3 regions of the Candidatus Enterococcus mansonii genome follow, and region 3 is predicted to be linked to each of the others. Evidence: predicted binding sites of a transcription regulator. Region 3 holds the regulator's gene; each other region holds the start of a gene.
The links. Region 3 encodes NrdR, which represses ribonucleotide reductase genes. Its sites were predicted from a motif close to ACACNATATATNGTGT; they were not measured.

Region 1: a site for NrdR is predicted at 9,569-9,584, ahead of nrdD (anaerobic ribonucleoside-triphosphate reductase). Genes of this name have one in related genera too.
Region 2: a site for NrdR is predicted at 2,935-2,950, ahead of nrdH (glutaredoxin-like protein NrdH). Genes of this name have one in related genera too.

The regions. Positions count from the first base shown of each region.
Region 1 is NZ_NGLE02000001.1:802,519-813,400, forward strand. Features, by position in the region: gene A5880_RS03770 (DUF975 family protein) at 1-626, opposite strand, end outside; gene A5880_RS03775 (M42 family metallopeptidase) at 645-1,706, opposite strand; gene dltD (D-alanyl-lipoteichoic acid biosynthesis protein DltD) at 1,843-3,114, opposite strand; gene dltC (D-alanine--poly(phosphoribitol) ligase subunit DltC) at 3,114-3,350, opposite strand; gene dltB (D-alanyl-lipoteichoic acid biosynthesis protein DltB) at 3,407-4,612, opposite strand; gene dltA (D-alanine--poly(phosphoribitol) ligase subunit DltA) at 4,609-6,123, opposite strand; gene A5880_RS03800 (teichoic acid D-Ala incorporation-associated protein DltX) at 6,138-6,287, opposite strand; gene A5880_RS03805 (ABC transporter permease) at 6,499-8,583, opposite strand; gene A5880_RS03810 (ABC transporter ATP-binding protein) at 8,573-9,340, opposite strand; gene nrdD (anaerobic ribonucleoside-triphosphate reductase) at 9,646-10,882, shown strand, end outside.
Region 2 is NZ_NGLE02000001.1:941,881-952,762, forward strand. Features, by position in the region: gene A5880_RS04450 (FeoB-associated Cys-rich membrane protein) at 1-93, opposite strand, end outside; gene feoB (ferrous iron transport protein B) at 98-2,251, opposite strand; gene A5880_RS04460 (FeoA family protein) at 2,254-2,721, opposite strand; gene nrdH (glutaredoxin-like protein NrdH) at 3,179-3,403, shown strand; gene nrdI (class Ib ribonucleoside-diphosphate reductase assembly flavoprotein NrdI) at 3,405-3,782, shown strand; gene nrdE (class 1b ribonucleoside-diphosphate reductase subunit alpha) at 3,763-5,922, shown strand; gene nrdF (class 1b ribonucleoside-diphosphate reductase subunit beta) at 6,001-6,963, shown strand; gene A5880_RS04485 (AI-2E family transporter) at 7,038-8,144, opposite strand; gene A5880_RS04490 (MgtC/SapB family protein) at 8,392-9,099, opposite strand; gene nagB (glucosamine-6-phosphate deaminase) at 9,212-9,913, opposite strand; gene A5880_RS04500 (LCP family glycopolymer transferase) at 10,044-10,882, opposite strand, start outside.
Region 3 is NZ_NGLE02000001.1:3,134,704-3,145,585, forward strand. Features, by position in the region: gene polA (DNA polymerase I) at 1-634, shown strand, start outside; gene mutM (DNA-formamidopyrimidine glycosylase) at 726-1,562, shown strand; gene coaE (dephospho-CoA kinase) at 1,566-2,165, shown strand; gene nrdR (transcriptional regulator NrdR) at 2,403-2,876, shown strand; gene A5880_RS14710 (replication initiation and membrane attachment family protein) at 2,891-4,294, shown strand; gene dnaI (primosomal protein DnaI) at 4,297-5,226, shown strand; gene A5880_RS14720 (hypothetical protein) at 5,494-5,964, shown strand; gene clpB (ATP-dependent chaperone ClpB) at 6,350-8,956, shown strand; gene A5880_RS14730 (N-acetyltransferase) at 9,050-9,478, opposite strand; gene A5880_RS14735 (threonine/serine exporter family protein) at 9,562-10,038, opposite strand; gene A5880_RS14740 (threonine/serine exporter family protein) at 10,152-10,882, opposite strand, start outside.

The DNA.
Region 1 (10,882 bases), 2.3 Mb from region 3:
CCTTGCATTAAATATAACGCATATTTGAGCGCATCACCTACAGATAATTCCGGATCATCGATTTTGACCCAAACTGCAAATTGGAATACACCGCTAATAAATACACCTGCCAAGATCATTAGCAAACCAAAAACCACTAATAGTAGACCTAAAAGAACATTTCCAGCAATCTGATTTTGAAATTGTTCTACTGTAACAGTATTAAACATTAATCCAAAATACAAAACTGTTCCATAAGATAAAAGAACTGGTAGTAAAACGACTAGATTAAGCACTAATTCAACTAAATATTGAATCAGATTAATGACTAACATTGGAAAATAAAATTTTCCTTGAAACATAGTCGCAAGCATTGGCGATCCTACCTTTTTTCCACGTAAAACTTGTAACGCACAGTAATACGTTCCATAGGTAAGTGCAAAAAAGACGCCGTTATTCAATAAAAATGATACCAGACTACTTCCAAAACTCTCCTGAGGAAAATTAACGATATTGCCAACAACAGAGCCAATAATGAAGCGGATAAAAACTGCTAAAAATGTAATCCATGCCATAGCCCCCCAATTATCGTTCAAAGAAATACGAGCCTGTTCTCGATGTTTAGCATTTGTAATTTGACTTTTCATATCATGTAGCTCCTTATTTTAGTACTCGCGAATTTTCGCAACAGTATTTTTATCTAATCGTTTAACAACCTCTGTCACTAATTTAACTGTATTTAAATAATCATCTTCATGGATCATCGATGTATGTGAATGTAAATAACGTACAGGTACAGTAATCGCTAAGGATGGTACACCATTTCTAGTTAAATGCATTCTTCCAGCATCAGTTCCGCCACCTGTAATCACCGTATATTGGAAAGGAATATTATTTTCTTCTGCTACCTGAATCACAAAATCTCGTAATTTTTTATGTGGAATCATCGATGCATCAAAAATCAAGATTTGTGGTCCTTTCCCTAATTCTGAATCGGCCTCTTTAGGCGTCATTCCTGGTGTATCACCTGCTGTGCCAGTATCTAAAGCAAATGCAATATCTGGATCAACTAGGTGAGTACTTGTTTGTGCCCCGCGTAGACCAACTTCTTCTTGTACATCACTACCAGCAAATAAAATATTTGGATGACCTTCTAACGCTAGATTTTCTAAAACTTTTAATGATACAGCCGTACCAATTCGATTATCCCACGCTTTAGCCAACATAAATTTAGTATCATTCATCCGGCGATAGTCAATATATGGTGTGATCATATCACCAGGTTTTATGCCCCACTCGGCTACTTGTTTATCGCTAGATGCACCAATATCGATAAACATATCAGCGACATCATAAGGTTGTTTTCTAGCATCTGGTGTTAAAACATGAGGTGGTTTTGAGCCAATTACACCATGGAATACTTTTCCTTGTCCTGTTTTAATTTGTACTTGTTGGGCTAACATCACTTGTCCCCACCAGCCACCAAGGGTTTGGAATTTGATAAATCCTTTATCCGTAATTTGTGTCACCATAAAACCAACTTCATCTAGATGACCTGAAAAGAAAATTTTTGGGCCTTCTTTGTCACCTACACGTTTTGCTATAATACTGCCTAAGCCATCGTACATAATTTTATCTGCAAAAGGTTCAGCATATTTCTTAAATAACTCTCTAACTTCACCTTCATTACCAGGTACACCTTTAGCATTTGTAAGTTCTATTAACATTTGTTCTTCTTGTTGATTCAATTCATAGATCCCCTTTCTAGTATAAACTCTATTGTATTATACCATTCATCATTCATTATAAATAAAAAAGAACAAAACAAACATTAAAAAGTTTGTCCTGCTCTTATAAAATCTGTTATGGATTTAGCTCATCTGGATTTTTTTGTTGCCATTCTTTTGAATAAAAAGATTCGTCTAATGTATATTTTGGTTGTTTTCCAGATTTTTTTTCAAGGAATGGTGCCACATATTGATCCGTAGCCAGCCACCCTCGCCATCCCAAATGAATCGTATCAGCCATAAAATATTTCGTATCACTTTCTTTCGTGAAATCTGCAATATTAGTAAAGCCTTGACTTTCCAATTGATATTTGACTTTTTTCGCAAACCCTTGAAGCATTTCTTGTGACAGGCCTGTGAAGTCTGTCCAATGCTTATTGACTGGCGGAATAATAAACAACACCTCCGCATTATCTTGAGCGAGTTGACTAAGAACCAATTGTAAATCGGAAAACTCTGGAGAAAAACGATAGTCCCAATCTTTTTGGGAATTTTCCAAACGATGTAAATTCTTTTTCACTCGTTTATTATAAAACGAATTAGAAATTTCAAACTTATTATTATTTGTCGCTTTTTCACCAATCGTTACAGCCAATTGATCTAGATCAGCGTCATTGTATGTTTCAGGCAAGCGTCTTTCAGCTTTTATTATAGCCTGTTCTTTACTTATCATGCCAATTTTACCAAATAACTGATCTTCTCTTGAAAACATATTGACCATCAAATGAATATAATCTTTATCTGATGTATTTGGTAACTCACCAGTTTTAATACTGCTTAATGCATTTGTTAAACGTTTGTCTTGTTTCACTTTAGGAAAATCTAACAAGCGCTGAGCCAAATATTTATCGTCTTCTGTAATTATCGTCAAGTTATTAACCCATTGGTAGGTTTGTAAATCAGAAAAATACGCATTAAAATAATCATTGGTTACGCCATGTTTAACAAACCACTGAGGAGAAAGGATAAAAACAACCTTTTTATGAGAAAGGCTTTCTCCCATAGATTGCATCATCATTGCCTGAGTCAACGATTGGGTGCCTGGTGCCCCCAATAAAAATGGACGGTAACTTCGATCATATTTCGCTGCTAACGCTGCTGGATGGAAGGAACTGATGCGACTCAATTCAGAAGAACCAAAAAATGGAACGTATTCTTTTGAAGCTATAGCCTTATTTTTAATTGCATTTCCTTTTAACACATTCGTTGCCATAGACGTAGAAGCGTCTGCTAAAACCTTTTTACTGTCTAGGTCTATTTTGAATGGCGCAAAGAAAAAAACGATAAGCAACAATACAGATAATACAATCGGTCCGAAAATGCCGATAATTTTTTTCTTCATACTCATTATTGCAATGCTTTCACTTGTTCAATAATCTTATTAGGTGTATTCCACTGATCTCGGTCAAATTCTGAAACAGGTACTTGTACACCTAATTGTCCGTCCACTTCAACTAAAAGCTGAACAGTTGCTAGTGAATCCATCAGGCCTTCTTCAAAGAGATCTACTTCTCGATTTTCTTTAACTTCATCGGTCCCTGTGATTTCTTCTAAAATATCTAAAATCGTTTCTTCTATATTCATGTTAGTGTTCTCCTCTATTTTACAGCCTTGACTGTATTTTATTTTTATCACTATTTCTATTTAAAGAATAATGTATCTAAAAATCCTGAAAAAATCAAGAAGCTAAAGCAAACTGCATTAAAAGTTAAGAAAATCGCAAATGCATGAGTGAATTTATTGGATGGAATTTTTTCTTTATGTTTCTTCTTAAAACGAAGCCAAGCATCTGTTAAACAGATCAATGTCGCGTGATACAATCCATAGACAAGATAATACCAGGTTAATCCATGCCAAACACCCATAAGCAAGAATAAGGCAAAGTAACCAACATTAGAAGCAACAATTCGACTTTTGAACACTTTCTTTTTAATCAATGCAAACATCAAACGCATGTACACATAATCACGGAACCAAAAAGACAGGGTCATGTGCCAACGATTCCAAAACTCCTTGATGTTCCAGCTTAAAAATGGTTTATTGAAGTTGACAGGTGTATCGTACCCCATCAAATAACTCGTTCCAACAGCAAATAAACTATACCCAGCAAAATCAAAGAATAAGTACATACTATAAATATACATATAAGCAACCAATTCCCAAGTCAGTCCACCTGTTTTCTCCGCACTTTTTGCAACAACAGGCATCAACACTTGGCCAAAATAATAACCAATAATAAATTTATATAAAAAGCCAAGGAAAAAATTATGAATACCTTTACCTAAAAAATCAACATATTTTTCAGGTGTTGGTGGATTTTCCACATCTTTTTCAAAGCGACGATAGCGATCAATTGGCCCTGATGAGATTGTTGGAAAGAATAATAGAAATTCAATGTATCTAAACATATTATATTCTTTAATCAAACCATCTCGTGTTTCCATAATGATTTGCACCGATTTAAACGTCAAATAAGAAATACCTAAAAATCCAAACAATGACGTATGTCCTGTTACAAAAGGCAGTACTTTATATAAAAACAATGGTAAAATTGCTAAAAAAACCGCCAAATAAAAGACACTACTAGCATTTTTCTTTTGTCGATAGTGGAAATAAAACCAAACCAAAATCGTTTGCCAAAAAACATAAATAATCAGCGCAACACCTTGCTTCCAACTTTCACCGCCAAAACTAATATATAAAAACACTAATGTAATCAACACTTGATACCAAGACCAGCGTTTTCCTTTAGTTAATAATGTAATGATCATCGGCGCAAGAGCAATCAATAAATAGATAAAATAAATCGGATTCGCATAAGGAATCATATGAGGAAAATCGATCATGTCGCATTCACCTCATTCATCAATCCTTTGCGATCAATCTTTCCATTTGCAGTAAGCGGTAATTGTTCAACGTAAATAAATTTCTGTGGAATCATATAATCCATCACTAGATGGCTCAATTCTTCTTTGATTGCTTTGGTCAATTTGAATTCTTTCTCAAACTCATGAGGATTAGCAACGACAAAAGCAATTAGTTGTTGAACTTTATGTTCCTGATACTTAGGTACAACCGTTGCTTGTTTCACATACGAAACTTCAGCCAGATGATGATCGATCTCTTCTAATTCAATACGATATCCGTGCAATTTTACTTGAAAATCAATTCGTCCATCATAAATCAGCATACCATTACTTAATTTGCCAGCATCACCCGTTCGATAAGCAGGTTGCCCCTTGTATTCAAAGAACGCTTCCGCTGTTTTTTCTGGGTTATGCAGATACCCTTTAGATACACTTGGACCTGCAATAACAATTTCTCCCACCTCACCAGCTGATAGTTCCTGATCACCAGCCATGATGTAGACAGTCGTATCTTTTTTTACATAGCCTATTGGTACACGATTGTACGTATCTAATAAGTCTTTCGTTACTTCAACCCCTGAAATAGCTACAGTCGCTTCTGTTGGACCATACGTATTAAAAATACTAGCATTCGGGAAACGTTCAAGTAATTTACGTGCTGTTTCTTTAGGCAACTCTTCCCCACAAAAAAGAAAGACCTTTAAACTCGCTGCATGTTCTCCATCAAATGTTGGTTCCATCAAACAAATATCCATAAAGGATGGTGTCGAAACCCAGACTTCAATGTCTAAGGTAGGTAAGGTTTTAAACAATTGTTTAAAATCATTGATTATATCTTTACGTAAAGGTGTTAATGATCCTCCAGAAGCTAATGCTGGATATAGATCCATGACTGATAAATCAAATGAATAAGGCGCTTGGGATAAAAAGCGCATGCCTTCTGAAATACCAAAGTCAGACAATTCCCAATTAACAAAGCTCAAAAGATTAGTATGACTGATTTGAACCCCTTTAGGAACACCTGTTGTTCCAGAAGTAAAAATAATATAATACGTTTCTGACCCTGCCACAGGGTTTAAATCATTTACAGGCACTGTCTCCATGCAAACTGTTCGCAATCTTTCTAAAGAAATAACCTCAGCCGTCGTAGTTATCTCCGGCCATTCTTTAATAGAAAAAATTACTGCTGGCTTTGCCACCTCTAGAATCATTTCAACTCTGTCTTTTGGTGTATGAGCTTCAATTGGAATATAAGCATGACCTGCTTTTGATGCACCTAAAAAGCAGGCAAGCATTTCAACTTCTAATTCTCCATAAACAACTACTGGACGTGATCGCTCCACATGTTCTTTTAAATATGCGGCAATTGCGTCAGAATCTTTTTTTAATTCTCCATAAGTATAGGTTCTATTTGATTCAATATAAGCGGGGCGCTCAGCATCCTTCATCCCCCAACGATCGATCGTTTCAATAATATTTAAAATCGTCATGAAGTATCTCCCCCTTAAAATTCATTATAAATAAATGTTCCACCATCAATATTTTTATAGTGATATAAATAGATTAACACTAACAATATTACAAAATAAAAGACGGTTCTGCCAATAAATTTTCCCCAATATTGTACATTGGGGCGATTAAAAAAATTGCTCATGTTATTATTGCCTCCAAAACTCATATAATCATATTCAAATTTTAGTACTGTCATTGTAATCAAAAAAAAGAAGAAAAGAAACATAATCTTTTGATTACAGCCTTTTTTCAACTAACAGTTTTGTCACTTTCATAGAGAAAGAAGGTAGGACACAGTCAAACCGTTTTGCGCCACCTTCTTTTACGTAAAATTACTGTTAAAAAACAATCTGTTACCGATCTTTCCCATGAATAATTCGAGAATAAATCGCTGATGTTAAAAAATAATAAGCTAAATAAATTAAAATCAAGATCCCGCAAGCAAGATATGCCAACCAATAGCCAGAACTTGTAATAATTTTGCTAAATACATACACTGCAAAAGTTGCATGTAAAACACCAATAATCATCGGTGGGAAGAAAATGATACTATTTTGCTGATAAACAAGTTTGGTGATTTCTTTTTTAGGAATACCGATTTTCTTTAACAAATCATAACTTTCTTTCTCTCTTTCAGCTTCTGAAAACTGTTGTAACATCAAGATACTTCCAGTAATAATCAATGCTAAAATACCCAAGAACATGGCAACGTAAATAAAGACGCCCATTGCTCTTCGTTGATATCGTGATTCCGAAAAACGATTCGTATAATTTAGCTGCCAAAATTCTTGTTCGTTATTTTCTTTAAACTCATCAGAATTTTTATCATCAACTTGTTGAGTTGTCTTCGTTGTGTAGCCTTCTATTTGATTATTGATCAGTTTATAATCATAATACACAGGTGATATCCATTGCGGTTTCACTGCATCAGCTAATGTATTTGCTAGTGACTCTTCATCTTTTGTATTAACATTAAAAGCCATTAACGTGTAATCAAGACCTGTGTTTATTTTTTGAAACTGTTCATCAGAAATAATTACTGTTGGAAAAGTATAACGCAATAAATCTTGACCCAAATAATCGGATCGTATTTCAGATACATGAAAAGTTAAGCCACCTTGAATACGAAACTTGGAATCATAACGAACAAAGCCGCCTAACACATTCTGGATACTATCTAAAATAACTATATCATTCTTGTTTTTTAGCTCAAGATTTTTTAAATAAGGATTTATTTTTTGAAATTCACGATAATTTGATAGCGCCAATAAATTGATTGGACTTAGCGTAGGTTGATTTTGTTCCTGTCCAATTTTAAGATGAAATTGACTGCCCGTCAACTTATATCTTAATTTAACTACCGAATCGATAGTTGTATCCGGTTCCTTTTTAATTATTTGCTCTACTTTTTTAAAGCTGTCCTCAGCCACAATAAAATCTGTTGGTGCTGTCACATTGACTGAATTCATTCCAATCGTATAGGCCGATGCTGCTCCACCTATCATTCCCAATGCAATCGCAATGAAAACAGTAACAGAAGACAAGGTATTACTCCCTCTACGGATATGAATTTTCGTATTTCCTAGTGCCAGCATGTTTAAATTTCGATAATAATTGGATTTATCTTTTCCCAGTAAATAAACAACCAAATAAATTGTATGCTTAAAAAATAAATACGTCCCCAAAATACAAATAGCCATAATGAACAGCGGTGCTAATAAAAAACCTGCCGAACCAATTTTCGTTCCCATCAAAAAGGTCGCAAAAGAGACAACTTGATAAGATAAATAATAGCCTGCTCCTATAAATAGAATACCTAGTATGCCTAAACCAACGCTTATGATAGACAATTTATTTAGGTCTTTATTGCTTTTTTTTAGCAATTGGAATAGCTTGGATACTCGATAACGATAAATTAACCAAGTACTTCTAATCGATACCACTAAAAGCATAAAAACAAAAGCAATGCTTGTTTGAATCATCGAAGGAATTGAAATAAAAAAAAGACTTTCTACATGTAAAAACATCGCTTTTGCAAGTATCATTGAGAAAAGTTTGGAAAAAACAATGCCTAAAATAAGCCCAGTTACCAAAGAAACAGCACCTAAAATTAACGTTTCAATAAAAAATAAAAAGGATATTTGTCCTTTACGCATACCAATTAAATGATAGAGCCCTATTTCTCTTTGCCTTTTTAATAGGAAAAAATGATTCGCAGCAAACATGAAGCCTAAAATCATGATAACGACCAAGCCGCCGCCTAAGCTCATAGCATTATTGATATGGACTTCTTGACCTGCTCTGCTAATCAAACTTCTATTATATGTAATAGCGCTAAAACAGTAATAAACAACTACAGCAAATGTCATACTAACAAAATAGACCAAATAGTTAAGGAATTGCCCTTTGAAATTTTTCCATGACAATCTAAAAATCATTGACACGGCCACCTCCGCCAATCGTTGCTTGCATATCAATCACTCGATTAAAAAATTCTTTTCGAGAACCTTGACGGACAACTTCTGAAAATATAACACCATCTTTTATAAATAAAATCCGATTACAATAACTAGCTGTGTAAGGATCATGCGTAACCATCATAATCGTTGCATCATCTTGTATGTTCATATTTGTCATATACTGAAGCAATTCTGCTGCTGATTTAGAATCCAGGGAGCCTGTCGGTTCATCAGCAAAAATAATCTTAGGTCTTGTGATTAACGCTCTAGCAGCAGCAACTCGTTGTTTTTGTCCAACAGATATCGTAGTTGGGTACGCAGTTAGAATTTGATCAATGCCTAATACATCTGCAACATGAGATAAACGTTGTTCAATTTCTTTTAACGGCATTCGATCAACAGCTAAAGGCAACATAATATTATCTTTGACATTTAACGTGTCCATTAAGTTAAAATCTTGAAAAATAAATCCTAATTCTTTACGTCTAAAATCACTGACCTGATTGTCTCGCATCTTTAATATATCTTGACCAGCAATTCGAACACTACCTGTTGTTGGTAGTGTGATGGTTGAGATCGTATTCAGTAAGGTTGATTTTCCAGCTCCACTAGGTCCCATAATACCGACAAATTCACCTTGATCAACTGAAAAAGAAACGTTATTCAATATTTGTACTTTGTTATTTCGATAACCATAAGACTTACTCAAATGGTTTACTTCTAAAATTTTTTTCATAGTATTCGCTCCAGTTTATTCATTGTCTTCATTCTACCAATATTTTATGTGGCTGAACATCGTTTCTACTTACAATTAAGTAATACTAAAAAAAATTAGGATTCTTTTATTTTTCTCAAAAGAATGTTGTGATAATTTCTACAAATCTTTTAGGCAATTGTTTTCACAGGTTTTCATTTCTAATAAACACTACATATAGTTACAAAACCAATATTATTTTTAAATGTCACACTATATATAGTTGAAAGATTCATTGAATTGATTTATGATTAGAAAGGAATAAATCTATGAGGAGATGGGTAGCAATGATGGAAATAAAGCAAGCTAATAATGAAGTAAACTCTACGAATTCAGCCTTACACACGATGAAAATCGTTAAAAGAGATGGGCGCTTGGTCGATTTTGATGATCAAAAAATTTATGACGCCTTGATCAAAGCTGAACAAAAAATTCGTGGTTCGTTGGATCCGCTTGCCCATGAACGAATTAAAGACATCGTGGAACGAATCGATCAAGAAATTTCAGACCGTTTTAATGAGAACGTAAAAATTTATGAAATTCAAAATATTGTTGAACATATTTTGTTAGCTAGAAATGAATATGAGCTGGCTGAAGAATATATCAATTACCGTACCCGTCGTGACTTTGAACGTAGTAAGGCAACGGATATTAATTTTACGATTAGCAAATTAATCAATAAAGACCAAAGTGTTGTCAATGAAAATGCCAATAAAGATAGTGATGTTTTTAACACCCAACGTGATTTAACTGCTGGAATCGTAGGAAAATCGATTGGATTGAAACTACTTCCTCCTCATGTGGCGAATGCCCATCAAAAAGGCGATATTCATTATCATGACTTGGATTATCATCCATATACACCAATGACCAACTGCTGCTTAATCGATTTTAAAGGGATGCTAAATAATGGTTTTAAAATTGGCAATGCCGATGTTGAGTCTCCAAAATCAATTCAAACTGCAACAGCCCAAATCTCACAAATTATTGCAAATGTTGCTTCTAGCCAGTATGGCGGCTGTTCTGCGGATCGTGTGGATGAATTATTAGCGCCATTTGCTGAATTAAATTATCAAAAACATTTAGCAGATGCTAAAGAATGGATTGAGGGCGCTGAACGTCAAGAGGAATATGCTAAATCCAAAACACAAAAAGACATTTATGATGCGATGCAAAGTTTAGAATATGAGATCAATACACTTTTTACCTCTAACGGTCAAACGCCCTTTACCTCTTTAGGTTTTGGTTTAGGATTAAATTGGTTTGAACGTGAAATTCAACGAGCAATTTTACAAATTCGAATTAATGGTTTAGGAAGTGAGCAACGGACAGCGATTTTTCCTAAGTTGATTTTCACTTTGAAACGTGGAGTGAACTTGAACGAAAACGATCCAAACTACGATGTAAAACAACTTGCATTAGAATGTGCGACTAAACGCATGTATCCAGATATTTTAAACTATGATAAATTAGTCGAATTAACTGGTAGTTTTAAAGTGCCAATGGGTTGCCGTTCGTTCTTAC
Region 2 (10,882 bases), 2.2 Mb from region 3:
ACAATCGTCACAACTTTTCCCCTTTTTAACTTGAGAATACACAACATACCCAGCACTTCCAAAAATCAACACTGCTAAAATGATTGTCATCATGTACTTACCCTCTTTCTAGCGTTGCCATCGTAACAACGGGTTCTTCTGGTACTTTTGGTTTCCTAACTAAGTAATAACCCAAGAAAATGACGAAGAACGCTGCAATAAATACCCCTACACCGACTTGACCATTCTCAAAAATAACATGTCCAAATTGGTAGATAATAAAACTAACCACATACGCTAAGCCGCACTGATAGCCAATTGCTCCCCATGTCCATTTCCAATCCCCCATCTCTCTACGAATCGCACCAATCGCTGCAAAGCATGGAGCACATAATAAATTAAAAACTAAAAATGAATACGCAGCAACAGGTGTAAACGCACCTTGTAAAGCTGACCAAACTTCTACGCCATCTTCAGATACCTCGCCTAGATGCCCAAATAAAATGCCAAATGTACCAATCACATTTTCTTTCGCAACTAGCCCAGTGATTGTTGCAACCGCGCCTTGCCATGTTCCCCAACCAAGTGGAGCAAATAAGGGAGCGATTCCTTTTCCTAAAAAGGCAAGTATACTCTGATCTGCTTCTGCTTCTTGCAAGGTAAAGGTATACGTGGATGTAAACCAAATAATAATGCTCATCACAAAAATAATTGTTCCTGCTTTTTTTACAAAGGACTTACTACGATCATACGCATGACGGACAACACCACGTAATTGCGGCATATGATAAGCTGGCAACTCCATAATAAAGGGGGCTGGATCTCCTGAAAATGAACGTGTCTTCTTTAATGCAATCCCTGATAGCACAATCGCTGCAATCCCGATAAAATAAGCGGAAGGTGAAACCCAACTACTTTGCGGAAAGAAGGCTCCTGCAATTAAAGCAATAATCGGTAATTTAGCCGAACAAGGCATAAATGTGGTAACCATAATTGTCATCTTACGGTCTTTTTCATTTTCAATCGTACGACTGGCCATCACGCCAGGTACTTCACAACCTGTTGCAATCAACATTGGAATAAAGGATTTTCCTGATAAGCCGAATTTTCTAAATAAGCGGTCCATCACAAAAGCAATTCTTGCCATATAACCGCAATCCTCTAGAAATCCTAAACACAAGAACAACACGGCCAATTGAGGTAAAAAACCTAATACAGCTCCAACACCCGCAATGATGCCATCTAAGATTAAACTTTGCATCCAAGGTGCCACCCACCAACTCTCAAGCAAACTTGCAACTGTCGTCGGTACAATATCACCGAATAGTTCATCATTAATCCAGTCTGTCCCCATCGTACCGACAGTTTGAATCGCTAAATAATAAACAAACCACATAATCATCGCAAAAATCGGCAGAGCCAGCCAACGATTTGTAACAACTCGATCGATTTTATCACTCGTACTAAAGGTGATTTCATTTTTTTCAATAGCACAAAGAGCTGTTAAGCGCGTAATAAACTCATACCGTTCATTAATTACAATCGCTTCACTATCATCGTCAAAAATTTTCTCCGTGATATTAATAATTTCTTCAATCTCTTTTTCTTGTAATGTGCTTAGTTTCAGTTCTTCTTGAACTCTAGTATCCCGTTCAAATAATTTGATACTATACCAGCGCGCTTGCTTTTCAAGTACACTATTCCCTAGAACATCGATGATTTCATTCAGTGCCGCTTCTAATCGATTATCATAGGTTGGATAGTTAAACTCTGGCGGAAACACTTCTGGTGCATTCACAGCTTTTTTGACCAATTCATCCAACCCTCGATTTTTCAAAGCACTTATGCCTAATACATCCACACCTAAGCCATAAGAAAGTTTATCAATATTGATTTTCTTGCCCGTTTTATCTAAAATATCCATCATGTTCAAGCCAATGACAACAGGAATCCCTGTTTCCATTAATTGAGTAGTTAAATACAGATTTCGTTCTAAATTTGTCGCATCAACAATATTTACGATGACATCTGGGCTACCGCTAAGCAGATAATCTCTCGCAACAACTTCTTCTGGTGTGTATGGTGAAAGAGAATAAATGCCTGGTAAATCTTGAATCGTCAATTGTTTGTTTGTTTTCAGCTTTCCTTCTTTTCGTTCAACAGTGACTCCCGGCCAATTTCCTACATATTGATTTGCACCCGTCAGTGCATTGAATGCCGTTGTTTTCCCACTATTTGGATTTCCTGTCAGAGCAATATGCTGTTCTTTCATCCTTATCCTTCTTTCTGTACCAAAACTAGTTCCGCTTCATTCTTTCTCAACGTCAATTCATACCCACGGAGATTAATCTCAATTGGATCACCTAAAGGCGCCATTTTCCTAACAAAAAGATCCACCCCTTTTGTTAAGCCCATATCCATCAAACGTCTTTTGACCGCTCCTTGTCCATGAATGCCAACAACACGCGCTTTTTCGCCTACTGTTAATTGATCTAAAGACAACCAATTTTCTTCATTTATACTTTTTTCTACTATTGTAATTTGATTCAGTACAGATCGATTAATTGCGATTCTACTATTATGTAAAAGTACAATACCGTTCTCACTGGAATAATTGAGCAACACAACGTTTCCTCCTGGCACAAGACCAAGATTATTTAAATGTTTCTTCGCAAAACCTTCTGCCTGGATCTCTTCAATCGTATAAACCTTGTTTAACTTTGCTTGTGCCAATGTCAACATATGTTATCCTCCTACTTTTTATTCTTTTTTTGATAATTATAAATAATATATATTTTGTGAAAAAGTTTCATTCATCCCAGAAATGATATTGATAATCGTTCTCATTTAGTATACCCTTTTATGCTACTTAAATCAACGTTCTTTCTACCTATAGTAAGAAAATAATTTGACTTATAATTAGGAACTTTTTCTAGTGTGTTCTTTTATAATCGAACACTATATCTTGTGTTTTATGGATTAAAAATTCCAACCTAAAATTTAATAAATTTCTTTTTTAAACACAAAAATGGCAATAAAAGTCGCTCAAATCTAGAGAATACGTGCTTTCATATTTCTTTCAAAAACACAAAACATGGTATTCGAACAAAAAACAACCACAATATATAGTGCCTAAGTGTTGACTTTTTCTCTGATAGATTTATACTAGTGAAGTAAACTAATTGAGGGGGAATAAAAAATGAACGTAAAAATCTTTTCTAAAAATAATTGTATCCAATGTAAAATGGCAAAACGCTTTTTAAGCGAGAATAATATAGCATTTGAAGAAGTAAATATCGATATCCAACCAGACGCAATCGATTGGTTAAAAGAACAAGGATTCCAAAGTGTTCCGGTTATCACTTCTGATGCTACAACAGTTGTAGGCTTCCGTCCTGATCAATTAAAACAATTGGCTAGCTAAGATGAAACTTGTCTATTTTACAGTCACTGGACAAACCAGACGCTTCATTAAAAAATTGGATTTGGCAGCTTACGAAATTGAGCCTGCGAATCCTTTTTTTGAGATAAATGAGCCCTTTGTCCTCATCGTTCCTACTTACGACCAGGAAATAACTGAAGTAGTGAACGATTTTCTTGATTATAAAAGCAATCGTGAGCACCTTCAAGGTGTTGCAGGCGGTGGCAATCGCAACTTTGCGGAATTATTTGTATATACAGCCAAAGATATTGCACGTGATTACAGTGTCCCTATGCTTTTTGCTTTTGAGTTTAGCGGTACGGATGAAGATGTAGAATCCTTTAAGAAAGTAGTGAATGAACTTGAGTCTAAAAGAAATTAAAGATGTTAGCTATTTTAAACTGAATAATGAGATCAATCGTCCTGTGGATGGACAAATCCCTTTGCATAAAGACAAAGAAGCGCTAGAAGCATTTTTCAAAGAAAATGTTCTTCCAAATACGCGCACGTTTAATACTATAGAAGAAAAAATCAATTACTTGATCGACAATGATTATTTAGAAACAGCATTTATTGAAAAATATTCTATGGCTTTTATTGAACAATTATATACATTTCTTGATGAACAGCATTTTGAATTTAAATCATTTATGGCAGCTTACAAGTTTTATTCACAATATGCACTTAAAAATAATGCAGGAACTGAATACTTAGAAAGCTATGAAGATCGTGTTGCATTTAACGCATTATATTTTGCTGATGGTAATGAAGAACTTGCAATGATTTTAGCAGACGAAATGATTCATCAACGCTATCAACCAGCCACTCCTTCTTTCTTAAATGCAGGACGTAAACGCCGTGGTGAACTTGTTTCTTGTTTCTTGATCCAAGTAACAGACGATATGAACAGCATTGGTCGTTCGATCAACTCGGCTTTACAATTATCACGTATTGGCGGCGGTGTGGGTATCACATTAGCAAACTTACGTGAGGCAGGCGCACCTATCAAAGGATACGAAGGCGCTGCTAGTGGCGTGGTTCCTGTTATGAAATTATTCGAAGATAGCTTTAGCTATTCTAATCAATTGGGTCAACGTCAGGGTGCTGGAGTTGTTTACCTAAACGTTTTCCATCCAGATATCGAAATGTTCCTTTCAACAAAAAAGGAAAATGCGGATGAAAAAGTTCGTGTGAAGACTCTTTCTTTAGGTATCGTTGTTCCTGATAAATTTTATGAATTAGCTCGTAAAAATGAAGATATGTACTTATTCAGTCCTTATAGTGTAGAACGTGAATATGGTGTGCCATTCTCTTACGTTGATATCACAAAAGAGTATGATAATCTAGTTGCGAATCCAAAAATTCGCAAACGTAAAATCAAAGCCCGCGATTTAGAAAATGAAATTTCTAAATTACAACAAGAATCTGGTTACCCATATATCATTAATATCGACACCGCAAATAGAAGCAATCCTGCTTATGGCAAAATTATCATGAGTAATTTATGTTCAGAAATCTTACAAGTTCAGACTCCGTCTGTTTTAAATGGCAAACAAGAATATGAAACACTTGGTACAGATATCAGTTGTAACTTAGGTTCAACAAATATTGTTAATTTGATGGACAGCCCTGATTTTGGTAAATCTGTTCGTGCAATGACACGTGCGTTGACTTTTGTAACTGACGCTTCAGATATTGATGTAGTTCCTTCTATTCAAAACGGAAATAGATTAAGTCATACCATTGGACTTGGTGCGATGGGATTACACACCTTCTTTGCTAAAAATCACATGGAATACGGCTCTAAAGATTCCTTAGACTTTACAAATGTCTACTTTACATTATTGAACTACTGGACATTAGTAGAAAGCAACAACATTGCTAGAGAATACAATAAATCCTTCCATAATTTTGAAAAATCAGATTATGCGAATGGTTCATATTTTGATAAATATATTGATGGGGATTTCTCTCCAAAATCCGATAAGGTCAAAGAAATCTTTAAAGATATCTTTGTGCCGACTGCTGAAGACTGGGCTAACTTGCGTGATGCTGTGAAAAAAGATGGCTTATATCATCAAAATCGTTTAGCTGTAGCTCCTAATGGTTCAATTTCTTATATCAATGATACAAGTGCCAGCATTCATCCAATTACTCGTATGATTGAAGAACGCCAAGAGAAAAAAATCGGTAAAATTTATTACCCTGCTCCTTATCTAGCAAATGATACGATTCCATACTACACTTCTGCGTATGATATGGATATGCGTAAAGTCATCGATGTTTACGCAACTGCACAACAACATATCGATCAAGGCATGAGTTTAACATTGTTTATGCGTTCTGAAATTCCAGAAGGTTTATATGAATGGAAAGATTCACCAAAACAAACAACACGTGATTTAAACATTTTACGTCACTACGCTTTCCATAAAGGTGTTAAATCAATTTACTATGTAAGAACATTTACAGATGATGCAGAAGAAATTGGTAGTAACCAATGTGAAAGTTGTGTAATCTAGAATAGTTGAACAACAAGAAAAAACAACTTCTCTATTATTTACTGTATTCTAATGCGAAGGTACCAAGGAGGAAAATACATGGCAACATATTATGAGGCAATCAACTGGAACGCCATTGAAGATGTGATTGATAAATCAACGTGGGAAAAGCTAACAGAGCAATTTTGGCTAGATACTCGTATTCCTTTATCTAATGATTTAGATGACTGGAGAACTCTTTCAGACCTAGAAAAAACAACTGTAGGTTACGTTTTTGGTGGTTTGACATTACTGGACACCGTTCAATCCGAAAGCGGTATGGAACAACTAAGAAATGACGTTAGAACGCCACATGAAGAAGCTGTTTTAAATAATATCCAATTTATGGAATCCGTTCACGCAAAGAGCTATTCATCTATTTTCAGTACATTAAATACAAAAAAAGAAATTGATGATATTTTCGAATGGACAAATACCAATGTCTATCTACAAACAAAAGCAGAAAAGATCAATGAAATTTACAAAAATGGCTCTCCTTTAGAAAAGAAAGTTGCCAGTGTGTTCTTAGAAACATTTTTATTCTACTCAGGTTTTTATACCCCTCTTTACTATTTAGGCAATAACAAACTAGCCAATGTAGCGGAAATCATTAAATTAATTATTCGTGATGAGTCTGTTCATGGAACATACATTGGTTACAAGTTCCAATTAGGGTACAATGAATTGCCTGAAGCAGAGCAAAATGAAATGAAAGATTGGATGTATAACCTTCTTTATGAATTATATGAAAATGAAGAACGTTACACAGAGGAATTATATGATGAATTAGGCTGGACAGAAGAAGTGAAAACCTTCTTACGTTACAATGCAAATAAAGCTTTGATGAATTTGGGAATGGATCCATTATTTGCAGATACAGCTAACGATGTAAACCCAATCGTTATGAATGGTATTTCCACTGGCACAAGTAATCATGATTTCTTCTCACAAGTTGGTAATGGTTATCTATTAGGAACTGTAGAAGCAATGAAAGATGATGATTATTTGATCGGGATGGACTAACATACTCCTTTAATCAAAAAAAGAAAGAACAATGCAGATTCACTTCTGACTTGTTCTTTCTTTTTTATACTCGTTTAGACCTCAGAACTTTGATCTTGCTCTTTACGCATGACAAAGATTTTAGAGATATTAATGACTAATATCTTAACCACTGCATACACAGGGATACAAATCAACATCCCAATAATCCCAGCGACGCTACCGGATGCAATCAACACTAAAATAATCGTCAACGGATGAATATTCATAGATTTCCCCATTAATAATGGCTTAACCAAGTTTCCATCTAATTGTTGAATCACTAAAATAGAAATCGCCATATAAAGTGCTTGCCAAGGTGAAATAAACAACCCAACCAAAATCGCAGGAACAGCACCAATGAATGGCCCTGCATAAGGAATGATATTCGTTAAGCCACAAAAAACAGCTAACAATAAACTATAAGGTTGTTTAAAAATCGTCATCGCAATAAAACTTAAAATACCAATGATTAATGCATCTAAAACCGTACTGCTAATGTATGCGGATAATGTTTGATTCATTTCTTTCACCGTCTCACGCAGTTCACTACGTACGCTTTTAGGGAAAAAATGGGATGCTGCATCTAAAAACTTATGTCCATCTTTAAACATAAAGAACAATATAAACGGTACTGTAAAAAGTAAAATGAAAAATTTCATTAAAATACCAACAATTTTGGAAAGACTACTCGTCACACCAACAATTGCAAAATTCAAGATATTACTAATAGTAATATTCGCCTTATCAAGCTGCTCTTGTACATTGAAGCTCTTGAATTCTTCCAGGTTCCCTAATTCTTTCAGCCATTTATTCATTTTTTCCGCATACGTGGGAATCGACTGACTGAGTTCCAACGATTGATTGACTAGTTGTGGAACAACATTCATGATCACTAAGGTTATCAAAATCACTAAAATAATAAAGGTTAACAGAAATCCACCAATTCTTGGTACACCACGCTTTTCCATAAAAGCGACAATCGGTTCAAACATATAATACAAAAATCCAGCAATTAATAACGGCATAAATACCGCGGAGATCATTCCCAAAACTGGACTAAAGATATTAGGCATTTTCAATAAAAAGAATACACCAATAATTGTAAGGACAATTTCCACTGTCCAAAATAGTAACTTTGATTGCTTAAAAAGAGAACCCATGAAAAACCTCCCAGATATGATACTTCTATTCTATCATTCTATACTCTTATAAAAAAACACTTTTTTCATTTTTAATAACATTTTATAAAAGAGTAGGACTGGTGCGTAACTCTATAAGCCACATAAAATCAAAATAAATATTTTTTTACCAACTTCATATCAATAAACTTTCTTATATTTTTAAGTATTATAGTGAGACTTTCTGAATAACAAATGATTTCTTTTTGTCCTTGTTTTTATCTTACATCTACACATTAACCAAACGTAGTTTAGTGATATTTTTGTATATCGATAAATCTTCAATTACCTCAGCGTAAGTCATTCCTTTTGGTAGATCAATTGTATAGATATTTGTATAGATTTGTGCATCATCAACCACAATCACATTAAAATTAACATCGTCAATTTCAATTTTATGCTCTTCAAAATACCGATTAATAAATTCCTTCGTCTCTTGTTTGTGTATATAGCGAATTTCTAATTTTTTCGTTGTTGGTACATGAATAACTTTTCGCACTAATGTCAACGCAATAAATACACCAATAAAACTAGTAATCGCAATAGCATAATACCCCATGCCAATAGCAATTCCTAAGCCTGCCACAGCCCAAAGTGAAGCTGCAGTCGTTAGTCCTGTAACTGACTGTTTCGTTACAATAATCGTTCCTGCTCCTAAAAAACCAATGCCGCTAACGACTTGAGCGATTAAACGAGCTTGATCCGACCGAATGACTCCAGCTAACTCAGGATGATTTGTTGCATCTTGCAAAGCATTTGCAGCAATTTCAACTTGAATCAACGCAATTATCGTTGCCCCCATACAAACAAGAATATGCGTCCGCATTCCTGCCGGACGATTTTTGTATTGCCGTTCAAAACCAATGACTCCACCAATCAACATGGCCAAACACAATCGAATAATAATTTCAGGAATGGTTAAATTTAAATCCATTATACTCTTACCTCCCCCCGCTTTTCTATTTTATTATAGCACTAAACTGCACAAGTGGTTCCTATAAAAAAAGTGTGATCGAAGTATAATACTTCGATCACAACCATCATATTTTTTATAATTTACTTGCAGCTGCTGCATCTAGAATGACAACAACATCTGGATGATTTTGTAGAGCACTTGCTGGTAAATCAACTGAAACAGGTCCGTCGATCATGCCTTTAATCGCATCTGCTTTCGCTTCACCATAAGCCAATAAAATCATTTTTTTACCTTTCATGATTGATCCAATTCCCATTGAAACAGCTCTTGTTGGAACATCTTCTACTTTTTCAAAATTACGTTTATTGGCATTGATTGTAGATTCAGTTAATTCAACTACATGGGTTAAACTATCTAAAGGTGTTCCTGGTTCATTAAAACCAATATGTCCATTTTGACCAATACCTAAAATTTGAATATCAATTGGATGACTATCGATAATACTTTCATAGTGTTTGCATTCTGCTTCTAAATCTTCTGCTTTTCCATTAGGTACATACGTATCTTTAAATGGTTTTTTATTGAAAAGTTGGTCATTCATAAAGTAGCGGTAACTTTGATCATCATCTCCACCTAAGCCAACATACTCATCCAAGTTTACAGAAGTCATATCTGTAAAATCTAAATCACTTTCAGTCATTTCTTTATATAAAGTTTCTGGTGTACTTCCTGTAGCAAGACCTAAAACTTTGGCACCATTGTCCATACCTTCTTTAATCAATTCAAATGCTTTTTTTCCGCCCTCTTCAGCGTTAGCTACTTTAATAATTTTCATTAGAAAATTGCTCCTTTACGTCCATATTTGGTATAGTCCAATTATAACACCAGAAAAAAAAGATTTCTAGTCTAAATAGACAGAAAATCAAAAAAACTTCTATTCTTGATTAAGAATAGAAGTTTTGAATTTAATAACCATCACTTGCATATTGATTTTCGTTTGTCACAGCGTTTGGATCAGTGTAACCACCATTCGTCTCTACACTTTGATCATACCCGTAACTTGTAGAAGTCTCACCATAGCCATAATTATCACTAGCACCAACATAATTGTTATAGTTTGTTGTATCTTTTGCTTGCATCTCTTCATTTTTGGCTAGGCCTAATTGTGCACGCAATTTGGTCTGCACATCGTATAATTTCGTTGGGTCTAATATTTGATAGTAGATACCACCGATTTCAGTACCTTCACCTTCTAATTGTAATGAATCAATATCTTTAAAAGCTGGCATATATTTCTTCTGAATGTCGACCATATTATCCCAAGTTAAGTCAGTTTTCACATTATCTTTTACAGCATCTAGAATTTTTCTATATTTTGATACGCCATCTAAACTGATGACTTTATTTACAATTTTTTCAACAACTTCTCTTTGACGTCGTTGACGACCAATATCACCTTCTGGATCTTCTTTACGCATACGAGCGTAGGCCAATCCAGTTGTGCCGTCTAACTTGATTTTACCCGCTGGAACAACGATACCATCTAAAGTAAACTCACCAATCGTATTATCCACTTCAATACCGCCAACAGCATCAATCAAATCTTTCATACCTTTCATATTGATCGATACGTAGTTATCAATTGGAATATCCAATAATTCCGAAACGGTATCAATAGCCATTTTGGCTCCACCGAATGCATAAGCGTGATTCAGTTTATCTTCTGTATTATTATCGACAATTTCCGTTAAAATATCCCGATCTAAACTAATCATAGTCGATTTTTTTTCTTTCGGATTAATCG
Region 3 (10,882 bases):
TGATCAGCATTTAAAAGAAGCGTTTATTGAAGGGCAAGATATTCATTCCAGTACGGCAATGCGAGTATTTGGTATCGAAAAAGCAGAAGATGTGACGCCAAATATGCGTCGTCAAGCCAAAGCAGTAAACTTTGGAATCGTATATGGAATCAGTGATTACGGCTTATCACAAAATCTAGGAATTACTAGAAAACAAGCACAAGAATACATTGATACCTATTTTGAAAAATATCCAGGTGTAAAAAAATATATGGAAGATATCGTTCGTGATGCCAAAGATAAGGGGTTTGTAGAAACGCTGTATAATCGTCGCCGCTATTTGCCAGATATTAATTCCCGCAACTTTAATCTGCGTTCTTTTGCGGAACGAACAGCAATCAATACGCCAATCCAAGGGAGCGCCGCAGATATTTTGAAAATTGCAATGATTAATATGGCTCAACGCTTGAAAGAAGAAAATATGCAGGCGACAATGTTGCTTCAAGTGCACGATGAACTTGTTTTTGAAGCACCAGAATCAGAATTAGACAAATTAAATGCATTAGTCAAAGATGTCATGGAAAATGCGGTTGCCTTACATGTGCCGTTGATTACTGATAGCAGCTGGGGCAAAACATGGTACGAAGCGAAATAGTTCGTTAAAATAATTTGAAAAAGACTGGCTGAAGGAAAGAGTTTTAAATACTTTTCGCTTCAGTCTTTTTCTTCTAAGGAGAGATGAAAAATTGCCTGAATTACCAGAAGTTGAAACAGTCAGAAAAGGGCTAGAACAATTAGTTGTTGGAAAGACAATTAAAGAAGTCACGGTTTTATGGCCGAGAATTATTGAAGCACCAGAATCGGAAATGTTTGCCCAACATTTAATTGGTCAAACCATTGAAAAAATGGAGCGTCGGGGAAAATTTTTAATTTTTAAATTGACAAACTACGATCTGATTTCTCATTTAAGAATGGAAGGAAAATATGAAACCCATGATGTAGAAGATGAGCGTGCCAAACATACTCATGTTATTTTTACTTTTACCGATGAGACTGAGCTGAGGTATCTTGACGTTCGGAAATTTGGTCGAATGGTTTTGGTAGAGAAAAATCAAGGAAATGCATATAAAGGAATCTTAGCATTAGGTCCAGAACCAATCCCTTCAGAATTCAAATTACCTGAATTTCGGAAAGGATTAAAAAAGCATCATAAAGCAATTAAGCCCTTGTTGTTAGACCAACGTTTAGTAACGGGGTTAGGAAATATTTATGTAGATGAAGCTTTATGGGAAGCGAAAATCCATCCAGAACAACCGGCAGATACATTAAAACCTAAGGAAGTAGAACGGTTATATTATGCCATTATTGATGTATTAGGACGCGCTGTAGAAGCGGGAGGTACGACTATTCGTAGTTATCTAAATGCATTAGGAGAAGCAGGAACCTTCCAAATTTCTTTAAATGTCTATGGGCAAAAAGACAAGCCATGTCCACGATGTGCCACACCTATTAAAAAAATTAAAGTTGCTCAACGTGGTACACATTTTTGTCCTAAATGTCAAACCTTGAAAGTGAGGAACTGATTTATGGGAATGATCCTTGGATTAACTGGAGGTATTGCTACTGGGAAAAGTACAGTTATAGCTATTTTTAAAGAGTTTGGTTTTCCAATTGTAGATGCTGATATTATCGCTAGGGAAATAGTTGAACCAAATTCAAAAGGACTGGAAGCGATTATTGAAAATTTTGGTTCAACGATGATTCAATCCGATGGTTATTTAGATCGTAAAAAGCTAGGGAGTCTAGTATTTTCTGATGAGCTGAAAAGAAAAAAGTTAAATGAAATACTTTCTCCTTTTTTAAGAGAAGAAATCACTCGACAAGTTGAGGTGAAAAAGAAACAAGCAGCGTTGGTGATTGTAGATATTCCTTTGTTATATGAAGGCGGGTATGATCTAATGGTTGATCAAGTGGCCGTAGTTTATACGCCTGAGGTAATTCAATTGCCGCGATTGATGAAACGAGATGGATTGTCAGAAAATGAAGCTAAAAAAAGAATCAATAGCCAATTATCAATTGAAGAGAAGAAAAAAAAAGCTGATATTATCTTTGATAATCAAGGGAGTCAAGAGAACTTACGCCAGCAAGTAATTGACTGGTTGAAGCAAAAAAAGTTTATAAAATAAACAGACTATTCTACTTCCATGTGACTGGGATATGACTCACAGAGTTATGGCCCAGTCCCTTGTTTTTTTATAGATATATTCCTTTTAATGGTGATGATTCAGTCAAAGGAGTTATAGCAATTAAAAGTTATGATTCATTTCATTAACAAGTAATATCTAATGTCTGGTTTCTTAATCATTTCATGTTATAATATGGATAGTTGATTAAAATAAAAATAATAAAACGAGGTGAACACTATGCGTTGTCCAAGATGTCATCATAATAATTCACGAGTCATTGACAGTCGCCAAGCCGATGATAGTCGCGCAATTCGTCGTCGTAGAGAATGCGAAAATTGCAATTATCGCTTTACAACATTTGAACGAATTGAAGCAGCACCGTTATTGGTAATAAAGAAAAATGGAGACAGAGAAGAATTTAATAGAGAAAAAATATTACGTGGGCTTATTCGCTCTGCTGAAAAACGTCCAGTTGCGATGGAACAAATGGAACAAATCGTTGATAATGTTGAAAACCGCGTACGCAGTTTAGGCGAAAATGAAGTTTCAACAACTTTAGTTGGTGAATATGTAATGGAAGATTTAGTTAATTTGGATGAAATTGCTTATATTCGATTTGCTAGTGTCTACCGTCAGTTTAAAGATATGAGTGTGTTTTTAAAAGAATTGCAAGGTATCGTAGACAAAGCGAAATCATCAACTAATGAATAAGGAGGTCTTTTTCCTTGGAAAACAATTGGAAAGACGTCCATCCTAAAAGTCTTTTTCAAGTAGCTATTTCGTCACCTTTGTCAGATAAAGAACAAGAAATATTGACACTTTTATACCAACCGATTATTGGCTCAGAAGCGTTTAGCTTATATTTGACTTTACTATCAGAAGTTGACGAGAAAGGTCTTAGCGATTCCTTGTTTCATGCGGACTTGATAACCATGATGGATAAGAGTATCAAACAGATTGAAGCGGCCAGAATTAAACTTGAAGGGATTGGCTTACTATCAACCTTTGTTCAAAAGGATTCTGAGCTTGGGACCCGATTTTTATACCGGTTAAATCATCCTGAATCTGTTGAACGTTTTTTCAAAGATGAAGTACTGACATTAACGCTTTTGAACAGTGTAGGACAAAGAAAGTTAGATAAATTGTTTGACCGATTGAAGCCCAAATTCATTAATTTAACAGGTTTTGAAGAAGTTTCTGCTGGATTTAAAGATGCATATGTATTCAAAGAAGAGCAAATTATTTCTCAAAGTGAACAGTTAAGTAGAATAGAGGAATCTTTCAAGGAAACACGACCAGTTCAAAAGTTAAGTGCAGTCAGTGAAGGTTTTGATTGGGCATATTTTATTCAAGGAATCGAAAAAATTGGCATTCAACTGCCAGATAATGCTGCTGGATTTAAAGAAGAAGTGTTCATTTTTCATAATTTATTTGGAATAACAGAATTAGACATGGTTGATTTCTGTTCAAAATCATTTGATTATTACACGAGTAAGATTGATGTAAAAGAGTTTGAAAGAACGATTTATCGAACCTATGACCCAGATAAAAAACAAAAACGAAGCGAGTTTCAAAAAAATGAATCGGTGGATTTATCTTCGGAAGATCAGCAAACCTATCGCTATAACTCATTAAAAATGAATGGATTTTCAACGCAAGATATTCAGATGATTATGGATAGTGAAAATAATTTCCCATTAAATTACTTAGAAGCGTTGAAAAATGGACGTGGTGGGTATACGACCCCTCAAGAGCGTTCTTTAGTCAAATATTTAGTGAGTAAATCCGGCTTACCAAATAGTGTGATCAATATTTTGATTAATTATGTGTATAATATACAAAAACAGCCTACCCTAAAAGCTGACTATGTTAACCGAATTGCTAATGAATGGGCTCAAAGTGAAATATTATCACCGGAAAAAGCAATTGAACATGTCCGAGAAATAGCCAAAAAAGGCAAAGAGCAAAAACAAACACGGCAACGTTATGGTCAAAATAATCGAGTAATACGTCAAGAGACGCTACCGGATTGGGTAGACAATCCGATTGAAGAAAAGAAACTCTCGCCAGAAAGACAAGCTGAACTGGAAAGAGAACTTCGAGAATTATTAAATGAAGAAGGTGATTAATCATGGAAGATGTGGGAAAAGAAATGTCAAAAATCATTCAAAAAAGAGATATGAACGAAAGATATAATGAGTTAGTGGAAGTGGTCATGAAAGATGCTGATGTACAAGCATTCATTAAAGAACATCGTGACCGATTAACAGATGATGATATCCGAAAAAGCTATTCCAAGTTATATGAATTTGTTCAAGAAAAAAGAAAATATCAATTGAATGATCCAACAATGATTGCACCTGGTTATGAACCTAAGTTAGCTTTAAACTTTCACTATATTGATGTCACGTATATTCCCACTGAAGCATTGATCGCCAAGCAACGGGAAGATGAGATACGCAAGCGAGTGAAAGCTATGGATATGCCAAAAGACGTACGCGAAGCACGGTTGAATAATTTCGATTTAAGTTCCGATGGTCGTGAAGAAGCTTTCGCAAGTGGAATGAAATTTATTAAAGAATATTCCCAAAAACCAAAAGAATTTCATAAAGGTCTTTACTTAAAAGGGACTTTTGGAGTAGGGAAATCTTTTCTATTAGGTGCTATTGCTAATAATTTAGCAGAACGTGGCTTTGTGACGACTATCATTCATTTTCCAACATTTACGGTTGAAATGAAACAGGCGATTGCGAAAGATTTAGTTGGTGAAAAATTGGATGCAGTCAAGAAGTCGCCTATATTGATGATAGATGATTTAGGTGCCGAATCAATGACATCATGGATTCGTGATGATGTACTCAGTGTTATTTTACAATACCGAATGCAAGAACAGTTAGTGACGTTCTTTTCATCTAATCTTGATTTAAAAGAGCTGGAAAAACATCTATCCGTAACGCAACGTGGTGAACAAGAACCGCTAAAAGCTCGTCGAATTATGGAGCGTATTCGCTACCTTGCAAAAGAGATTACTATGTCTGGAAATGATAGAAGAAATGGTTAGAGGATGTAATGAAGTGTAGTAGGTAACAAGAAACACAGCTCGTTTCTTCATTGTGTTTCTTTTCAGTTGGATTAAAAAAGATTGGAACAAAAGCGATTAACTCTGAGAAATAAAAGGAGTTGCTTTTGTTTCAGTGTTCATTTGGTTTTCAGGTGGCTGGGGTATGACTCATAGAGTGATGTTCCAGCCACTTTTAGGAATAGTAAATAATAATAGATAATGATAAATGATGAAACACATCATCAAAATAATGTTGGAGGCGATTTTATGAAAAAAATAGCAACGCCTATGTTAACATTCCTTCTATTGATTTCTTTAGGAGCGTGCACAGAAAATCAAAAAGAATCATCAAAAGGAAGTGAAGAAACGTCAATGAGTAGCCAAAACGATCAAGCAACGGATGACACATTTACTAGCAAGAAAAAAGAGAACGCTCAATCAATATTTACGGCGATTTTAACAGAAGACGCTAAAGAAAATGATACAAAAGATCAATCAATCCGCTTGGTTTTGAAGGAAGTAAAAGCGATTGAAGATCCAGAAAAAATAATTGCTATGATGGAAAATGATGGTGTCATTTTAAATGTAGTCAACGAACAATTAGCTGATGGAATCAACTATGAAAACTTAAAAAAAGGAGACAATATCCGATGTACATTAGTTGGATTACCCGCAATGACCAGATCAATACCTCCACAAATTGCTGGAAATTCAGTAATTAAAGTTGAAAAAATTTAAAACCTAAGCTCGTCTTAAAACGTGTTTTCCCTGTTTTAGTGGGTGAACGGACACTAATCTTTGCTAAAAAATAAATAAGTTGTATCATAAAAATAAGCAGAGAATATTCGCCAAAATGAGCAGTTTTCATTTGACCTTTATTGACCAATTGACTATAATTGATTTATAAGGTCAAAATTAATCAGACTTTAGTCCTTAGTAAAATAGTACAAAAGACGGAATTTTTTTTTAAAGATAAACAGTACTATTGAATTAGCTTAACTAGCTTTATGAGCTAGCCTTTTAGAAAAAAGATAAAATAGATTGTGGCAGAAGACACCGCTCTCCTATTTTTCTGCGAAGGCTAAGCAAGCTCGTTATACGTTTAAATTTAGGAGGTAATTCTATGAATATCGAGAAAATGACAACAACATTACAAGAAGCAATTGCTCAGGCGCAACAAATCGCTGTTACTCGTCATCATCAGGAAATCGATATTGCTCATTTATGGAAGATTTTTTTACAACCCAATCACTTTGGGCGTAATTTTTATACAGATGCAGGGGTAGATGTCGAATCCTTTGAACATGAAATTGATAAAGCAATTGATGAATACCCCAGTGTACAAGGTGGAAATGTTCAATATGGACAAAGCATGAGTCAAAATCTATTTAATTTATTGGGTGAAGCGGACAAATTAAGAGTAACGTTCCAAGATGAGTTTTTATCAACGGAAATTGTGATTTTAGCATTGATGAAGTTGAAAAATTATCGTTTAACAAAGTATTTAACAAATCAGGGAATCACAGAAAAAGAGCTACGTAAAAATATTGAAGATATTAGAGGGGGAGATCGTGTGACTTCTCAAAATCAAGAAGAACAATACAAAGCATTAGAAAAATACGGCGTAGATTTGGTGCAACAAGTTAAAAGCGGTAAGCAAGATCCGATTATCGGTCGTGATGAAGAAATTCGTGATGTAATTCGAATTCTTTCGCGTAAAACAAAAAACAATCCCGTTTTGATTGGTGAACCAGGTGTTGGTAAAACAGCGATTGTCGAAGGGTTAGCGCAACGGATTGTCCGTAAAGATGTGCCTGAAAACTTAAAAGATAAAACAATTTTCTCATTAGACATGGGAGCATTGATTGCTGGAGCGAAATTCCGTGGTGAATTTGAAGAACGTCTAAAAGCGGTTTTAAAAGAAGTGAAAAAAAGTGAAGGTCGTATCATCTTATTTATTGATGAAATCCATAATATTGTTGGCGCAGGAAAAACAGAAGGCAGTATGGATGCTGGAAACTTGTTAAAACCAATGTTAGCTCGTGGTGAATTACACTTAATTGGTGCAACAACATTAGATGAATATCGCCAATATATGGAAAAAGACAAAGCATTAGAACGTCGTTTCCAAAAAGTCTTAGTGAAAGAGCCAACTGTAGAAGATACCATCAGTATTTTACGTGGGTTGAAAGAACGGTTTGAAATCCATCATAGCGTGAATATCCATGATAATGCGTTAGTTGCTGCTGCAACTTTATCTGATCGTTACATCACGGATCGTTTTTTACCTGACAAAGCGATTGATTTAGTGGATGAAGCAAGTGCAACGATTCGTGTTGAAATGAACTCAATGCCGACAGAATTAGATCAAGTTACACGTCGTTTGATGCAGTTGGAAATCGAAGAAGCGGCATTGAAAAAAGAATCAGATGATGCAAGTAAAAAACGTTTGACTACACTCCAAGAAGAATTGGCAGATCTTCGAGAAGAAGCCAATGCGATGAAAATGCAATGGGAAACAGAAAAAGAAGAAGTCAATGCTGTCAGTACTAAACGTGGAGAAATTGATAAGGCTAAACATGAATTAGAAGATGCAGAAAATAATTATGATTTAGAACGAGCAGCCGTGTTGCGTCATGGGACAATTCCTAAATTAGAAGAAGAATTAAAAGAGCTTGAAGCCAAAAATGCTAAAGATAATGTGAAAATGGTGCAAGAAGCAGTTACTGAAAATGAAATTGCTCAAGTGGTTGGACGTTTAACAGGTATTCCTGTGACCAAACTGGTTGAAGGTGAACGTGAAAAATTAATGAAATTAAACGAAACACTCCATAAACGAGTGATTGGTCAAGATGAAGCAGTCGATGCTGTTAGTGATGCGGTGATTCGTTCCCGTGCAGGCCTGCAAGATCCAAATCGCCCACTTGGTTCCTTCTTGTTTTTAGGACCAACTGGTGTTGGTAAAACAGAATTAGCCAAAGCATTAGCGGAAGATTTGTTTGATTCAGAGGATCATATGGTGCGAATCGACATGAGTGAGTATATGGAAAAACACAGTGTATCACGTCTAGTTGGAGCACCTCCAGGTTATGTTGGTTATGAAGAAGGCGGTCAATTGACTGAAGCAGTTCGTCGTAATCCTTATACAATTGTTTTGTTGGATGAAATCGAAAAAGCCCATCCAGATGTATTCAATATTTTATTACAAGTGCTAGATGATGGTCGCTTGACTGACTCTAAAGGAAGAGTCGTTGATTTTAAAAATACAGTTTTGATTATGACAAGTAATATCGGTTCTCAATTATTGCTTGAAGGGGTTACTTCTGAAGGCGTGATACCAGAAGAGGTTGAAGAACAAGTGATGACGGTTTTACGTGGTCATTTTAAACCGGAATTTTTAAATAGAATTGATGACACTATTTTGTTCACGCCATTAAGCTTAGAAAATGTTAAAGGCATTATTGGCAAAATGACAGCTCAATTATCTAAACGTCTAGAGCATCAAGAAATAGAGTTAGTGATTTCTGATGAAGCGAAAACATGGATTGCTGAAAGCGGCTATGATCCGGCTTATGGTGCTCGTCCATTGAAACGTTTTATTACTAAAGAAGTGGAAACACCTCTAGCAAAAGAAATTGTGTCAGGAAGAGTATTGCCGAAAACAAAAGTAACCATCAGTTTGTTGAATAACCAATTAGTCTTTGAAAATGAATCTATTGAAGAAGAGTAAAAAACAAAGAGGTTAATAAAAAAGCAGTTATGTCTCATTTTTTGAGAGATAGCTGCTTTTTTCTGTAATTTTATATCAAGGAATCATTGAAGTCTATCTATCCCAAACAAGTTGGTGTTCAAGTTCACCTGTTTCATCCACATTTTCTTTAACGAAACGAAAGCCTTGCTTCTGATAAAAGTGTAAAGCTCGTTGATTTTTTACATAAACAGATAAACTTAGTTGTTTATGATCTTTTTTAACTTCGGCTAAAAGTTGTTGACCAATGCCTTGGTTTTGATAGTCTGTGTGTACAAAAAGACCAGCAATATATGTTTCGATCATGCCAAGAAAGGCAACGATTTTTCCATCTTTCATATAAACATAAAGCTCTGCTTGAGGCAGTTGTTCTTTAAGTAATGACTGATTATCCAACCAATAGTTTTTTTCAATGAATGGATGCGCCTCAATTGTTGCTTCTAGCCAAATGTTTAAGAGTCTATCTAGCTCTTCACTGGTTAAGTGTGTTATTTTTTTGATCATGTTAATTATCCTTTCCTAAATAAGTGCTGAAAGAACGATTAATACACTCATCAAGTCACCTCCTAAGTAAATAAAAGCCAGTACTATTTTTTTTCTTTTTTTCTAATTAAGCTAACAATCTCGCGTTTTTCTCTAAAACTACGGATGTTGTGGTTGAACACTTCAGATATAACTAATCCTAATGCAATAGCTCCGGCAATCATAATTGCTTGAACGGACGAATAAATCGCCGTTTCATACTGTCCGATAACTAAATTTCTAACTGCTTGATAAGCTAGTCCACCTGGAACTAAGGGAACCATACCCGGAATATTAAAAATAGTCACTGGCAGTTTTAAGCTTCTCGAAAAAATAAAACTCACAGCAGCCACACTTAAGGCGCCTAATAAAGAACCCAAAGCAGCATTACCGCCAAATTGAATACTTAACCAATAAATCATCCACCCTGAAGCGCCAGATAAACCACAGGCGATGAGCGAACGTTTTGGGACATTTGTTAAGATCGCATACGCAGCGGATGCGAGAAAACTAAATGAAAATTGTACCAAAATATTTAGCATGTATAACAGACCTCCTTGATCTGAAAATGGAATAAGGAAAATACAAAGTGAAAAGGATGATAAATATGTTAACGTGTTTATGATGCCACTTTTATTGAATGAAGCCCATCTCTTCAATAAAACAATTGAAAAACAAAGGCAATGCCAAATCCAATCATACTAGATGTCATCATTGCTTCTGTTCCTCTAGAGACCCCTGAAAGATAATGCCCAGCTAATAAATCTCTTAAAGCGTTAGTAATTTGAACACCAGGTACCAAAGGCATAACACAACCAATAATAATCATGTCTTGATTTGTACCTAAACCGATTTTAGTACTTAAAAGAGCGGCGCAACCGATGAATAATGCGGCCAAAAATTCAGACAAAAATTTTATTCGTAAAATTTTAAGACTAAAATAATAAAGACTATAACCTGAACCACCGATTAGACAAGTTAAAAGAAAGTCTGACCAGACTCCGCCAAATAAAATCATGATTGTCCCACTGACAATTGCGGCGCTGACAAAACGTAACCACAAAGGGAAAAATTTGCGTTCTTGTTCCAAGTCTTTCAATTGTTGTAAAAGCTCCTCTAAGGTGAACTGCCCTGTAACGTACTCTCTGGATAGTTGATTGATTTTTGAAACTTTTTCTAAATTAATTGACCGATTCAATATTTGTACCATGCGGATTGTTGATGTTCCATCTAAGCCAACGAAAAGCCCTGTTTGGGTAACATAACTGACCAAGCGATAATCACCAGATGCTAAAGCAATACGGCTCATCGTATCTTCTACTCTGTACATTTCCGCATCACTTTCCAGCATGATTTTTCCTGCTAATAAACAAGTTTCTAAAACTT